DNA from 3 places in the Blautia sp. St.27G3 genome. Region 3 is predicted to be linked to each of the others. Evidence: riboswitches for the same ligand, from Rfam matches in the RefSeq annotation. Region 3 holds a riboswitch; each other region holds the start of a gene.
What was found. Region 3 has a riboswitch for cobalamin ahead of spoIVA (stage IV sporulation protein A). Riboswitches for the same ligand answer to the same signal wherever they lie in the genome.
Positions count from the first base shown of each region.

Region 1: linked by a shared signal. The riboswitch ahead of AC6I2O_RS12460 (ABC transporter substrate-binding protein) and the one ahead of spoIVA (stage IV sporulation protein A) in region 3 are both predicted to bind cobalamin.
Region 2: linked by a shared signal. The riboswitch ahead of AC6I2O_RS16820 (ABC transporter substrate-binding protein) and the one ahead of spoIVA (stage IV sporulation protein A) in region 3 are both predicted to bind cobalamin.

Region 1 covers NZ_BAAGFO010000002.1:614,430-619,222, forward strand. Annotated here, with positions in the region: gene AC6I2O_RS12455 (FecCD family ABC transporter permease) at 1-621, opposite strand, end outside; gene AC6I2O_RS12460 (ABC transporter substrate-binding protein) at 636-1,655, opposite strand; cobalamin riboswitch at 1,781-1,988, opposite strand; gene AC6I2O_RS12465 (DUF1284 domain-containing protein) at 2,058-2,525, opposite strand; gene AC6I2O_RS12470 (biotin transporter BioY) at 2,542-3,090, opposite strand; gene AC6I2O_RS12475 (MATE family efflux transporter) at 3,226-4,629, opposite strand.
Region 2 covers NZ_BAAGFO010000003.1:578,216-583,008, reverse strand. Annotated here, with positions in the region: gene AC6I2O_RS16830 (ABC transporter ATP-binding protein) at 33-788, opposite strand; gene AC6I2O_RS16825 (FecCD family ABC transporter permease) at 785-1,843, opposite strand; gene AC6I2O_RS16820 (ABC transporter substrate-binding protein) at 1,916-2,881, opposite strand; cobalamin riboswitch at 3,083-3,268, opposite strand; gene AC6I2O_RS16815 (metallophosphoesterase) at 3,590-4,714, shown strand.
Region 3 covers NZ_BAAGFO010000002.1:252,591-257,383, reverse strand. Annotated here, with positions in the region: gene AC6I2O_RS10845 (DUF3786 domain-containing protein) at 1-363, shown strand, start outside; gene AC6I2O_RS10840 (cyclodeaminase/cyclohydrolase family protein) at 557-1,186, shown strand; gene AC6I2O_RS10835 (bifunctional 5,10-methylenetetrahydrofolate dehydrogenase/5,10-methenyltetrahydrofolate cyclohydrolase) at 1,231-2,085, shown strand; cobalamin riboswitch at 2,172-2,352, shown strand; gene spoIVA (stage IV sporulation protein A) at 2,740-4,209, shown strand; gene AC6I2O_RS10825 (cell wall hydrolase) at 4,421-4,793, shown strand, end outside.

The DNA of each region.
Region 1 (4,793 bases), 360 kb from region 3:
AAAGCTGCCCATCAGCCAGAACGTTACATTTTTCAGCGCATCGTTATCGCTGCTAAAATATACCACAAAGCTTGAAAAAGAACTGCACACAGAACTTAAGGCCATTCCTCCCAGAAGAAGCTTGACAGACGTTGCCCTTCCTCCGATATTCGCCAGCGCAACAACGGCGATGGAAATTCCGAATGCGCCCAGAAAGGCCATCACGCCCACATAGTTCGATCCGAATCTCGCTCCGACTCCCAGGAGAATCGCAACTGTGGCTCCAAGAGACGCGCCTGAGGAAATGCCCAGCGTATACGGCTCCGCCAGCGGATTTTTCACAACCGCCTGCATAATGACGCCACATACAGCCAATCCCATCCCTACTGCCATGGACAGCATCAGCCTGGGCAAACGAATAAAGCATACGACGTCGTATATTTTTCCGCTTCCGTACACAGAAGCATCTCCTATGCCAAATAGCTGATACAGAATGACTCCGTACACATCCCGAAAAGGGATGCGCACAGAGCCAAAAGTTACTGCAAGCAGTACAGACAAAATCAGCAGTATCAGCAAAACAATCATAGTCATCACATAACCTGGCGTCTTTTTAATCAGACCTGCTTTTTTGTCGTTCATATCCTTATTCATCCTTACTCCGTATAAAGCTCCGGATAAAGAGCTTTTCCGATCTCATTCAGTCCGTTGATTGTACGTACGCCGCTGGTGTAAACATCGGAAAGATCAATGGCATATACAGCTCCGTTCTGTACGGCCTTCAGGCTTGCATAGCCCTGATCGCCTGTCAGGTTCTCTGTTTTTGTCTCGTCACCGATCACAAAAATCACATCCGGGTCAAGATTAATAAGATCCTCAGCGCCGAGATCTCCTGCCGCATCCAGCAGCTCTGCGCCCATTTCTGTTATCATATTTCCTGCAAGCGTCGTCTTGTCATAATTCCAGATAGAATCCTTCATAAATTCCACAACCAGAACTTTTTTCTTTTCCTGTCCTTCGGTAGCCTCCGTAACACGCGCCACCTCATCTTTCATTTCGTCAACGATTTCCTGCGCCTTATCCTCCACGTCAAAAATCCTACCAATGGTCAGGATATCGGTATATTCATTTTCCAGAGTACGATTTTCACTGATATCATTGGAATTCAGTGCCATGTAGGTATGGATTCCATTTTCATGCCAGTAATCCACGTCGCCGATGGTTTTGTCCGAAAAAGAGGATTTCCAGCCCAGAATGAAATCCGGTTCCATCATAATCGCATATTCCTTGCTCATTGCCGCATTGGTATCCACAAACTCATTGTATTCCTTTCCGGACGCGACCTTATCAAACTCCTCCTGAAGCTCTGGAAGAACGCTCTCTTTGCTGACTCCTACCGCGCAGATAATCCGGTCTCCCAGGCCAAGCGCCAACATCGTCTCCAGGGAATTCTGCCAGAAGGTCAGAACCCTCTCCGGTGCCTTTTCAAACGTTTCCTCTACCGGCTCCTTCGCATAATTGAAGGTGGATACCGTCAGCGGATAATTTGCCGACACTTCTGCTGCTTCTGTCAATACTTCTGTTTCTCCTTCTGCCCTGACCACCGCACCTGTGCCGGTAACCAGTGACGCTGCCATGCCCACGCACAGCAATAAACTTACTGCTCTTTTCTTCATTTTTCCTCCATGTTCCCTTCCCGGAACGCAGATAAGCCTTTTGAACACAAAAAGTAAAGTGCCGCCTGACACTTTATCCTTAATATCCTCTAAGCTATTCCAGTGCAATATCTTTGGCGGGAAGATTTGACTGTCGCTGCAAAGCAGGTTTCCTGACTCTACCTCCTGGCAATTCCGCCTTCTCATGCTCGCACACAATGGCTGACTCACGTCATGGAATATGCCGCGTAATTACAGTGACCCGATCGTGCAGGAATCTCACCTGACTTCCCTTTTAAATCTACTGTTCCACATCTATGCGGAATGTAAATCACTTTGCTGCATCTTTTATATTGTTTACTTTTTTAACATAACACGGGCAACAATTTCTGTCAATAAATACCACATGGATTTTTACACTTTTTAGAAGCATTCCCTGAACTTTTTCTGCCACAGCACAAAGCTGCACAGTCCCTGCTTGCGCCAGTCGCATTTTCCGCAGGAAGCATCGAACACTTCCTCCGTCATATGTGACAGCACAATCTCTTTCAGTTCACTGCGACTGTACGTTTTTCCACAACACAGTCCCAACCGTTCTATTAAATCAGCATCCTTTTTTGACGTCCGATGTTCATGTTCACAGTAACGGTTAAAAAGAAACTCCATATCCGATTCCGGCTTCTCTCCCCTGCTTCCCTTTTCTTTTGGCACAGCAGGCTCAAGATTTGGGCAATGCGTACAGACCTCATCCGGAGAAGCCAACGGCCGGATTTCCTCTTCTGTCGTTTTGATTCGTTCTATTACTTCTGTCATATGAGCACAAAACTCTTCGCTATAGCCATGCCCCTGATACATGGGAATACACAGCAGATGATGCGCACGAAGTTCCATAATTCTTTCTCCCCTTTTATGCCATCTGTGCACCGGCACTTTTCAGACCTGCCCGGACAGCTTTGGCCGCTATGTAAGCCCCTGCCAGAGAAGCAACATCTTTTACCAGATACGGCACGGAAGCCACAAAAAACGCTTCCTTCCATCCCATTCCGGTGACAAGCGAAAACTGAATCACTCCGAACAAATGGCAGGCTGCAAGACCTAGCACGGAAAGTACACACAGCCATACATAATTTTTCTTTTCATATCCAAATGCACACAGCGCAACCATCGGCAGAAATCCCCAAATATACCCTCCGGCGGGACTTGTGGCAAACCCGATTCCGCCCGAAAAACCAGCGAACACCGGAACCCCTACAGCTCCCAATAAAATATACACTGCCGTGGAGATCAGACCATATCTCCATCCCAGCACATACCCCGCCAAAGCCATTGCAAACGTCTGCATGGTTACCGGTACGCCTGACGGAAGCGGAAACTGAATCTGCGACATCACTGCCATCACTGCTGCCATCATCCCCGCAAGCACAACCTTCTGTGTAGACAATTTTTTATTCTCCATAGCATCCTCCTCTTTCGTCAACTTTTTCTCTTCTTTAGTTGACATTTTTCATTCTACACAAACACCAGTTGTTTGTCAACTATTTTGTTTTACAAGTTAACATTTTTGTTTTTTAGAATCCACCAGCCTTCTCCATCATGCTGTGTGCATATTGTTCCGTATCAACCGCTTTTTCACGTACAAATAACAGAGCAAATGTACCGATTCTGTAACAAGCCACGAAACCGGATACGACCAGTACAATACAGAAAGCGTTCTGTTTGCCGCAAATACTGTATAAATCCAGACCACACGGAGTAAACAGGACCCAACCATCGAAACAACCATAGGCATCACCGATTCCCCCATTCCCCTGAGCATCCCTGAAAAAACATCCATAATTCCACAGAGGAAGTAGGTCGTCACAATAATTTCGATTCTGGCAATTCCGTATTCAATTGCCGATTCATTGCCTGGAAGGTAGATGTTCAGAAGCGGATTTGCAAAATGCTTCACGATCGCCCCCAGTACAAGTCCGGTTGCCGTTACCATAATAAGGCAGTTGAAAAATACTTTGTTAATCCGGTCATACTTTCTTCCGCCAACATTCTGACCGGTAAACGTCTGGGCCGCCTGATAAAAAGAATTCATTGCTATGTAAATAAAACCTTCTATATTGCTGGACGCAGAATTTCCAGCCACCGCCAGCTCCCCGAAACTGTTGACCGACGACTGAATCAATACATTGGAAAGTGAAAAGATCGTTGACTGTATTCCCGCAGGCACCCCAATCCGCGCAATCCGCACAAGCTTGTTTTTGGAAATCCGAATTTTTTTCCATTCAAGCCGGATGCATTCCTCCATCCGGGCCATATGCCGCAAAATCAGCAGCGCTGAAATCATCTGTGAAACTACCGTGGCAATGGCCACGCCCGCCACATCAAGATGAAATCCAGCCACCAGGATCACATTCAGCACAACATTTACAATCCCGCCGGTAATCAGATAATACAACGGCCGTTTCGTATCTCCGAGGGAACGCATGATCGCACTTCCAAAATTGTAAACCGACATGGCAGGAATACCGAGGAAATAGATTTTCAGATACAGGGTTGCCTGTCCGATGATATTTTCCGGTGTGTCCATCAGCTCCAACAAAATCGGACTGAAAACAAAGCCCAGTGTTCCGCTGACAAACCCGCCTGCTATGCTGAGCGCCACCGATGTATGAATCGTATCCTTTACCTGATTCAACTCTGACGCACCATAATAAAAGGCTACCGCCACCGCCGAGCCGATGGACAGCCCCACCAGCAGATTAACCAGCAGATTAATCAATGCACTGTTGGAACCAACTGCCGCCAGCGCATTGCTTCCGGCAAACCGTCCCACTACAATAATATCTGCTGCATTAAACAAAAGCTGCAAAATCCCTGAAAGCATAATCGGAATCGTAAACTTTATGATTTTCCCCGCCAGAGGGCCATGCAGCATATCAATTGTCTGTTCTTTCTCCCGTTTCTTTTTTGATTCCTTTGTCATGGCTTTGGATTTCATCATAATCCACCCTTCTTTTCTCTTAAATTTACCAGTTCTTTTCACCATTATTGCTTCTTCTTTCCTTGAAAGACAGCGCACACTGTCCGCGCGAATATCTTATCTCAACTTATCTCCGAATACAAGTAAACTCTTGCCCTATTTTTCCCTTGCTTTTTTCGATTTTT
Region 2 (4,793 bases), on a different contig from region 3:
AACTTTGTTTTACGGGTACATCGGCATGGACTTCACTGGAAGTCCATGCAAAAGTCCCTGGTACCATCCGGCAAATAACTGATTTTTCCGGAGATTCCGAATACCTGCTTCACATTTTTTGGAGTCAGTACGTGCTCGGGGATTCCACTGGAGGCGACGCGACCGTCCTGCATCAAGAAAAGGTGATCGCAATAGTGGGCTGCAAGGCGGAGATCGTGAATAACAAGGAGAATGGTCTTACCGCTTCGCTTCAGATAGTTTAACAGAAAAATCTGGTGGTAGATATCAAGGTGGTTGGTCGGTTCATCCAGTATGATAGTATCTGCACCCTGTGCTACAGCACGGGCCAGAAAAACCAGCTTTCGTTCCCCTCCGGAGAGTGTCTGAATGCTGCGTCCGGAAAATTCCAGGATATTCAGTTCTTCCATGGCGAGACGAATTCGCTCTTTTGATGGGAGATCTGTCTTTTTTTGGTGGTAAAGAGCCATGCCAATAATATCCTCCACAGAAAAGTCAAAAACCACAGAGGTATCCTGTCCGACATATCCTAACTTCCTTGCGACATCCTTTCGGCTGAACGATTGCAGGTTTTTTCCGTCCAGAAAAATAGCGCCGGATTTGCAGGGTACTATCCCGAATAGTGTTTTAACCAGTGTCGATTTTCCGGAGCCGTTTGGTCCGACAATTCCGGTGATTTTTCCCCGCTCTGCCTGCACGCTCACGTTGTGCAGGATTTCTTTTTTTCCATAACCGGTCTGTATATTCTGAAATTCTATTGCTGTGGTCATGCGCCACCTCGATTCTTTCGTATCATCAGATAAAAGAAAAACGGAGCTCCAACAAATGCGGTAATGATGCCAAGCGGGAGTTCGGCAGGGCCAAACAGGCTGCGCGCAGCGGCATCGGCCCAGATCAGATAAGAAGCGCCGAACAGTGCGCTCAGAGGCAAAATGATTCTGTTACTGCTTGTCCCTGCGAGCAGACGAACCATATGGGGGACCATAAGGCCTACAAATCCAATAATACCGGTGACAGAGACAAGAGATGCTACAATGAGGGCACAGATGATGAACATCATACCACGAAAGCGTTTTACATGCAGTCCCATGGCAGCAGCATCGTCGTCTCCTATCATGATAAGATTAAAATTGCCGCTCTGGCAGAAAAAGACGATACAACCCAAAGCGGTGCCGAGAGCCGGAATCCGGAGACTGCTCCACTGGGCGGAGGCAAGGCTTCCCATTTGCCAGTTATAGACAGCAGAAATGCTCTCAGGACTTTTGGCCATAAAGATTAAAAAGCTGGTAACGGCGCTCATCACGGCATTTACGGCTGTGCCGGAGAGCAGGAGGGCAACCGGCTGTATTTTACCGCCGCCACCGGCTTTTGCCATGCGATAGACGCAGAAAAAGGCAAGAAGTGCACCAAGCAGGGCAAAGGCAGTGGTGCGGTATTGTCCGCTGAAAAAGGGGAGCGGTGTCAGAAGCGCCAGAGCAGCTCCGGCCGATGCACCGGAAGATACGCCTAAAATATAGGGTTCTGCGACAGGGTTTAGGACAAGGGCCTGCATGGCTGCGCCGCAGATAGAAAGGCCGGCGCCGCAGCATACTCCGAAAAGAACTCTGGGCAGCCTGATATTCCAGATAATCTGGTAGATTGATTTATCCCATGCACCGGCAGCTGTCTGTGCTCCACTGAAAAAGATCTGATCTGCCATGACCTGATAGACTGTTTTGATGTCTATCGGGGTAGTGCCGATTGATACCACATACAGGATGGAAAAGATCAAAAATGCAGTCAAAACAGGAAACAGCAGACCGCTGCGAATATGCTTCCCCTTCATATTGTCTCCTTAAGTAAATTGCGTTTCATTGGGCTATGCGTATGAAAATGGTGTTTGATCACAGGCTCATGCCTATAGGAAGCGTTCCGGGTAGAATGCTTCCGCGAAAATCTCACATGCTTCTACTGCGCTTAAATCATGCATCGCATAAGCGAGCGGAATAATGATATAATTCTGATTTGCGACTGCCGGCACATCGGCCAGCGCTTCGTTATTATTGATAAAATCAAGGCTTTCCTGCAGCATTTCCTCATTGCCATAGTCGTTGAAGATCATAACGTCCGGATTTGTGGCAACAATGGTCTCCACGCTTGTTGTGAACCATCTGGAATCAGCCATTCCCTTTGTGGCATTGATGCCGCCGGCCAGTTCGATCAGATTGCTTTCCAGGCCCGCGGAAGTGGTATAAACTTCATTACCGCTCACGCTGTCCATAACGAAGGCGGTTACTTTTTCTTCTTCCTTAATATCAGCTACAGAGGCTTCAATCGCGGCAATCTGTTCTTTTGTCTCAAAAATCAGTTTCTCCGCGCGCTCTTCCACTTTGAAAATTTTCCCCATATTCTCAATATCCTGATAAATACTGTCCATTGTTTCATCTTCCACGACAGTACCGGTGAGCACATACGAGGTGATTCCCTTTTCTTCAAGCATATCGTACGTTCCCCAGCGGTCTTCCTGGAATGCGCTGACTTCCCCAACAATCAGGTCTGCACCGCAGGCAACTGCGTTTTCGTGTGAACGCTCAATCTCCGGGATCCCTTCAAAGAGCTCGGCTACGCCTTCAAGCGGCGAGATACGGCCCTTGTTGTTTGTGCTTGTACCGATGATGTACTGGTCAAGTCCGAGTTTCATCAGTACCTCTCCACTGTAACAGCAAAGGATACCGGTCGGCATTTCCGTGAAGGTCAGAGTGCGGGCACCGTTTTCGATGGTTACTTCGCTGTAATCTGCTGTCTCACTGGCAAAAACCCCCGTACCAAAAGAAGACAGAATCATCATACCTGCAAGTAGTGATAGAACAAATTTCTTTTTCATTTTGAATCCTCTCTTTCTGCTGTGTGAAATGACTGGACTGATGCAGAAGTATGCGGTACTGCAACAGTCTGTACGCATAAAAAAAGAGCCTTTTGGTGGCTCATCAGATCTGAGAAGTAAAGTGAAAATATAAAACTTCACAATCTGCGCACAGCAAAAAAGCATTTCTGCTATGTCTATGTAAGCCTCCCCACCGAAAGCAACAGTATTGATAATATAGCAGGTCTCCTGACTCGACTTCATCCTACTTTCTCCGTCTTCCCGGTTTTCCAGTGACTTTTGGGAGAGTTCGTCTGTCACACAGTAGCGGGGGCTGTCAAAGCTTCTACTTTGTTCCCTTTGCCCCAAAGGGGGCAGCCTTTCGGCACTATATTAACATACGCAGTATTTTTATGCTGTTTTTATCTTAGTATAGAGAAGCGTTTGCTGTCAAGTACAACTTTTATAGATCCGAGTCCCATTTATTTTGTTAGAAAACGAAGGAATTCACAGTATTTTCACATATTATGTATTGACCTGTAGCTTAGTCGAACTGTTATAATGTTACCGCCAACTGGGGGACCAATGTGTCCTGGCTGGCGGTAATATCGTTTGCGGGCAGAAGTTTGAGAAGATAGGATGAGGAAGAATGAAATTCCGGATTTTGGATATTCTGTATTTTGTTAGCAGATCGTGAAATATTGATAAGGAAAAGCAGGGAGAAAGAGAATGCGGTTTTTTGTGAGAACGGCGGGAATCTTTATGATTCCACTTTACATTTATTTGTATTTTATTATCAGAAGGATTCAGATACTGCTGTTTGGCGGGAAATGGAAGTATGTGCAGATGGTGCTGGCAGTGGTACTATCTGTGCTGGTGATTCTTCCGGCGCAGAATCTGTTTGGTTTTTGGGCGCTTATTGTTCTGCATTTTCTTGCAGCGTCGGCGATTGTGGATGTTGTGAGACTGGTTCTGAAAAAGTCAGGACACGGATTTCACAGGTACGTGGAGCTTGCATGGCGCAGCGGTACACTGGCAGCAGCGGTCACGACTGTTGTTCTTGGGTATGCATATTGGAATATGCACCGGGTGGTTGTGACGGAATACACGGTTTTTACAGAAAAGGAAATCCGGGAAGAAGGATATGACCTTGCCTTTTTGTCAGATCTGCATTTTGGGACAACCATGAATCCGGAACAGCTTCAGAATTATTGTGAACGTATAGAGAAAGAACAGCCAGATCTCGTTGTGCTTGGCGGGGACATTGTAGATGAGGCTTCGACGCTGGAACAGGTGAAGGAGGCGTTTAGATGCCTGGGTCAGATCAGAAGCACGTACGGAACGTATTACGTTTATGGCAATCACGACAAGGGGCGCTACTTGGATGCGTGTGATTTTACGGAAACGGAACTGGAGGAAGCGATTACCGCAGCAGGAATAAAGATTTTGGAGGACGAGACGGCTTTGATCGGCGAAGAGCTCTGTGTGGCCGGCCGGCGCGACCGGACGGATGCCAGGAGAGATGAGATGGAGCGCAAGTCATCTGAAGAACTTCTGGCGGATGTTTCTGAACAGCGATTCTGCATTTTGACAGACCATCAGCCGCGGGAGATAGAAGAAAATGAACAGGCCGGATATGATTTGATGCTTTCCGGGCATACGCATGCCGGTCAGATGTGGCCGGTGGGACTTATTACTACTTTATTCGATAAAGATACGTTTAACTATGGCAGAAAAACAATTGGCGATATGGAGCTGATTGTATCGTCAGGCATTGGAGGTTGGGGATACGCGTTTCGAACCGGAAAGCACAGCGAAATTGTCGTTGTGCATGTGGCCGGGAATCCTGCATAGAAGACAGCTTTCCAGCTTGACTTCTATGGGAAAAAAAGCATATAATATCAAAGAAAACGCTCAGAGATCCGTTTGCACT
Region 3 (4,793 bases):
GGCTGCCAGGTTCCCGGAACAGGAAAGTTTCTGACCTATCGCGAGGTTCCGTGGGGAGAAGTGTACTACAGACAGTTCAGCGGTCGGTGTATGGCGCGGCTGGCATTCTCCTACGGGAGTAGAATTGATGCATTTTGTTCTGCGTTTGAGAAAATGCATGCAAAGCCCATCAAGGCCGGAGATGCCGGATATGAGGTTGAGCTGTTTGACGGATTTTTTATTCGGTTTCAGATATGGGGTGGAGACGAAGAATTTCCGCCGTCTTCTCAGATTCTGTTCAGCGACAATTTCCCGGCAGCTTTTCACGCGGAAGATCTTGTTGTCGCCTGCGATGTGGTGATTGGGACAATGAAGAGTGTGTGATGATCGGACGCCCTCTGGCAGCATACCTGTCCGCGGGGTTCCGACAAAGAAGTCACCTCGCGGACAGGTATTCTGCCAGGGAGCTGACTTCGATAATAATTTACAAATTATAACATATTTTATCATAAAAATAGGTGTTATTGTGTTTGTGAATGATTTGGAAATTAAAAAAATTTAGAAGGAGATAGAATAAATGGGATTTTCAACAGTACCATGTAATGAATTTGTTGAAGTACTTGCTTCTAAGGCTCCGGTTCCGGGCGGCGGCGGCGCATCGGCACTGGTTGGCGCAGTGGGCACCGCGCTTGGAAATATGGTGGGAAGCCTGACCGTTGGCAAGAAGAAGTACGCTGATGTTGAAGCAGAGATGTATGAACTGAAGGCAAAATGCGATAAGCTTCAGGAAGAGCTTCTGACCCTGGTAGAGCGTGATGCGGAAGTATTTGAGCCGCTTTCCAAGGCATACGGAATGCCGAGGGCAACGGAAGAAGAAAAGGCAGAGAAAGCTCGTGTGATGGAGATTGTTCTGAAGGATGCATGCTCTGTTCCGATGGAGATCATGGAGAAATGCTGTGAGGCAATCGAACTGATCAAAGAGTTTGCCGCAAAGGGTTCTGCGTTAGCAATCAGTGATGCAGGCGTGGGCGCTGCATTTTGCAAGGCAGCTCTGATGGGAGCCAGTCTGAATGTTTATATTAATACAAAATCCATGGCAAACAGAGAATATGCAGAAGAGCTGAATGCAAAAGCGGATGCAATGCTGGCGAAATATCCGCCGATGGCTGATGAAATTTTTGAGAGCGTACTTGGACGTCTGAAATAGAGAAACTGCGGATTTGGATGACCGCGGATGAAAGGAGCAAAACAATGGCAAAACAGTTACTTGGTAAAGAGGTTACCGCTGCTTTGAACGAAAGAATCAAAGCAAAGGTAGCAGAGGTTGAGGCAAAAGGAATCAAACCGACGCTTGGAATCATTCGTGTCGGAGAAAATGAAAGTGATATTTCTTATGAGAGAGGCGCTACAAAACGCTGTGAAACACTCGGTGTTGCATGTGAAAAAATTCTTCTTCCGGGTGATGTTTCTCAGGAAGAGCTTCTGAAAGTTATTGATGATGTAAACAAGAACGACGCAATTCACGGCGTACTTCTGTTCCGTCCGCTTCCGAAGCACCTGGATCAGAGCGTGATTGAGAATGCGCTTGATCCGGCAAAGGACGTAGACTGTATGACAGACGGTTCCATGTCCGGTGTATTTACTGGAAAGGCAATTGGTTTCCCGCCATGCACACCTCAGGCTTGTATGGAAATTCTTGATCACTATGAAATCGACTGTACCGGAAAGAAAGCGGTTGTAATTGGCCGCAGTCTTGTAGTAGGGAAACCGGCAGCCATGATGCTGATCAAGAAAAATGCGACCGTTACTGTTTGTCATACAAGAACAGTAGATATGCCGTCAGTTGCAAAAGAGGCAGATATCATCATCGTTGCCGCAGGCCGTGCAGGCGTAGTTGGCGCTGAGTACGTGAAACCTGGTCAGGTGGTCATTGATGTAGGTATCAACGTTAACGCAGAGGGCAAGCTTTGCGGCGATGTGGATTACGCTGCGGTAGAACCGATTGTAGATGCAATCACACCGGTTCCGGGTGGCGTAGGCAGTGTTACGACTTCTGTACTTGTAAGCCATGTAGTAGATGCAGCTGCAAAAAAAGCAGGACTGTAATGCAACGGAATAGCTGTGCCTGACCGTGTACAAGGCACAAAACGGTTGACGATTTTCAGAAACCGTGCTATATTTTTAGCGTGTAATGAGAAATTGCCGTATCAAGTGCAGTTTATCTGAAAAGGGAATCAGGTGCGATGCCTGAGCGATCCGGTCACTGTATACAGGGAGTGAGCTTCAAAGTCCATTGCGTACCCAATGAGCGCGAGAAGGAGAAGCAGGCGATGATCTGTGAGCCAGGAAACCTGCTTGATATGAGAGAAGTGCTTCCGAGTAAAGCAAAACACTCCGCACCGGCTGGCTGCCGGTTGTCTGTATCGGGTTAGTCAGACAAAGAAAAAATGGAATGTTGTCTCAAGGCAATGGAGATATACACAAACATACCTCCTTGTGCTCTGGCTGGCATCAGCTTTTTATAAAAGTAAGCCTTCGGAGCTGCGTACAGATGACGTTCCGCAAGCTGATCTGTACGACCGGCGTAGCCTTTTGCAGTCCGCAATGCAAAGAAAGGCTACGCCTTTTCATTTTAGAAAGCAAGCTACCATACAGGCAAAAATGTCTTCGTTTTCATATGATTGAAGAAATTTCTTTAAAAGCGTTCTGAGGTCCATTCCCCCTGCATATATTTAACCAGTATATGCAGGGGGTCTTTTGATGGAAAAATTTGATTTATACAAGGATATTCAGACGAGGACAGGCGGCGATATTTACGTGGGCATCGTAGGCCCTGTGCGGACAGGGAAATCTACCTTTGTGAGAAAAGTAGTAGAGCATTTGGTACTGCCGGAGCTTGAAGGACAGGAACATGACCGGGCAAAAGATGAGATGCCTGCCAGTGCAACCGGAAAGACAGTGACGACAGTAGAACCCAAATTTATTCCGAGAGAAGCCGCACAGATTGCAATAGGGGATGGCACCGTTATGAAATTACGAATGGTGGACTGTGTCGGATTTCTTGTGCCGGGAGCCGAGGGAACAGAAGAGAATGGTGTACCACGTATGGTCAAAACACCATGGCAGGAACAGCCTATGGCGTTTGGCGAGGCAGCCAGAATGGGAACACAGAAAGTAATTACAGATCATGCAACCGTGGGGATTGTAATTACTACGGATGGAAGCTTCGGAGACCTTCCAAGGGAAAGTTTTCTTGAGGCAGAAAAAGAAGCGATTACACAGCTTCAGCAGCTCGGGAAACCGTTTCTTGTGATTTTGAATTCCGCAAAGCCTTACAGTGAAGAAGCACGGGCGGCATCTGCGTATCTGAATGATACATATGGCGTTTCCAGTATGATCCTGAACTGTGAACAGATTGGAACAAAAGAAATTCAGACTGTATTTGAAGAATTTTTGCTGGAATTTCCGCTTACCAGGGTTGTATTTCAGATTCCCAAGTGGACGGAAACACTGGAAAATGGCCATTGGCTGAAACAGGATCTATTTGCAGCTGCAAAGAATGCAATGCAAAAGCTTCATACGGTACGGGATATTTATGCGGACTCGCTCGGCGTAAACAGCGAATTTATCAAAAAAGCAAAGCTTGAAGCGGTCGACCTGTCAAACGGAAATGCAGAGATTGATATCCAGATGCAGGATTCACTGTATTATCAGGTGCTGAGCGAGATGACAGGGACGGAAATAGCAAGCGAATACAAGCTGATTTCCATCGTCAGGGAGATGTCAGCCCTGAAAAAAGAATATGAAGCAGTAGCCAGCGCAGTAAATGCAGTGAGACAGACCGGTTATGGCGTGATCACGCCGCTGAAAGAAGAAATTCAGATGGATGAGCCGGTGGTCATCCGACAGGGAAATAAATATGGCGTAAAGATCAAAGCTACATCACCCTCGATTCATCTGATCCGTGCGGATATTGAGACTGAAATCGCACCGATTGTGGGGAGTGAATCTCAGGCCGAAGATCTGATTAATTACATGCGGGAGAATGAAAATTCTGAAGAAGGAGCCTGGAACACGCTGATTTTTGGAAAATCTATTGAACAGATGGTAGAAGACGGGATTCAGGCAAAACTTTCCTCAATTGGTGAAGAAAGTCAGCAGCGCCTTCAGGATACGATGAAAAAAATTGTGAATGAATCTAAGGGAAGAATTATCTGCATCATATTCTAATCATATTGTTTTTGTATAGTAACCATAAACAGCCTGCAACCCGGCAATTTTATTAAGCGGTACGCGCAAAATGTAACAAAATATGGTTTTTTGTACATAATTGTTTCATTTTGCGCCAGGTTTTGTTTGACATAGTGTAATATTTATCATATAATATGAATCAAATGTTACGAAAACAAATCGAAATTATTAAGTTCCAGAGGAGAAAGTGATGGTTACGAAACACAGGAACAGACGGATGCTATTTGTTACAGTCATATTGTTTTTACTCATGTTTTCCTGTATGAGTGTCCGTGCAGAAGCAGGCTGGAAAAAGAATTCGAATGGCACCTATTCCTATTATTTAAAAGGAAAAAAGGTAAAGAAAAAGTGGATCAAAGAAGGGTCAAAGTCTTACTATGTCAATTCCAAGGGAGTCCGTCAGACAGGCTGGCTCTACAAAGGAAAGAAATGGTATTACTTTAAAAAGACCGGTGTGCTAGTAAAAAATAAATGGATTAAATACAAGAATAATATGTATTATGCAGGCTCCAATGGTGCCGTGTACGCGAATGGCATGAAAAAGGCTCCAAATGGATATACAT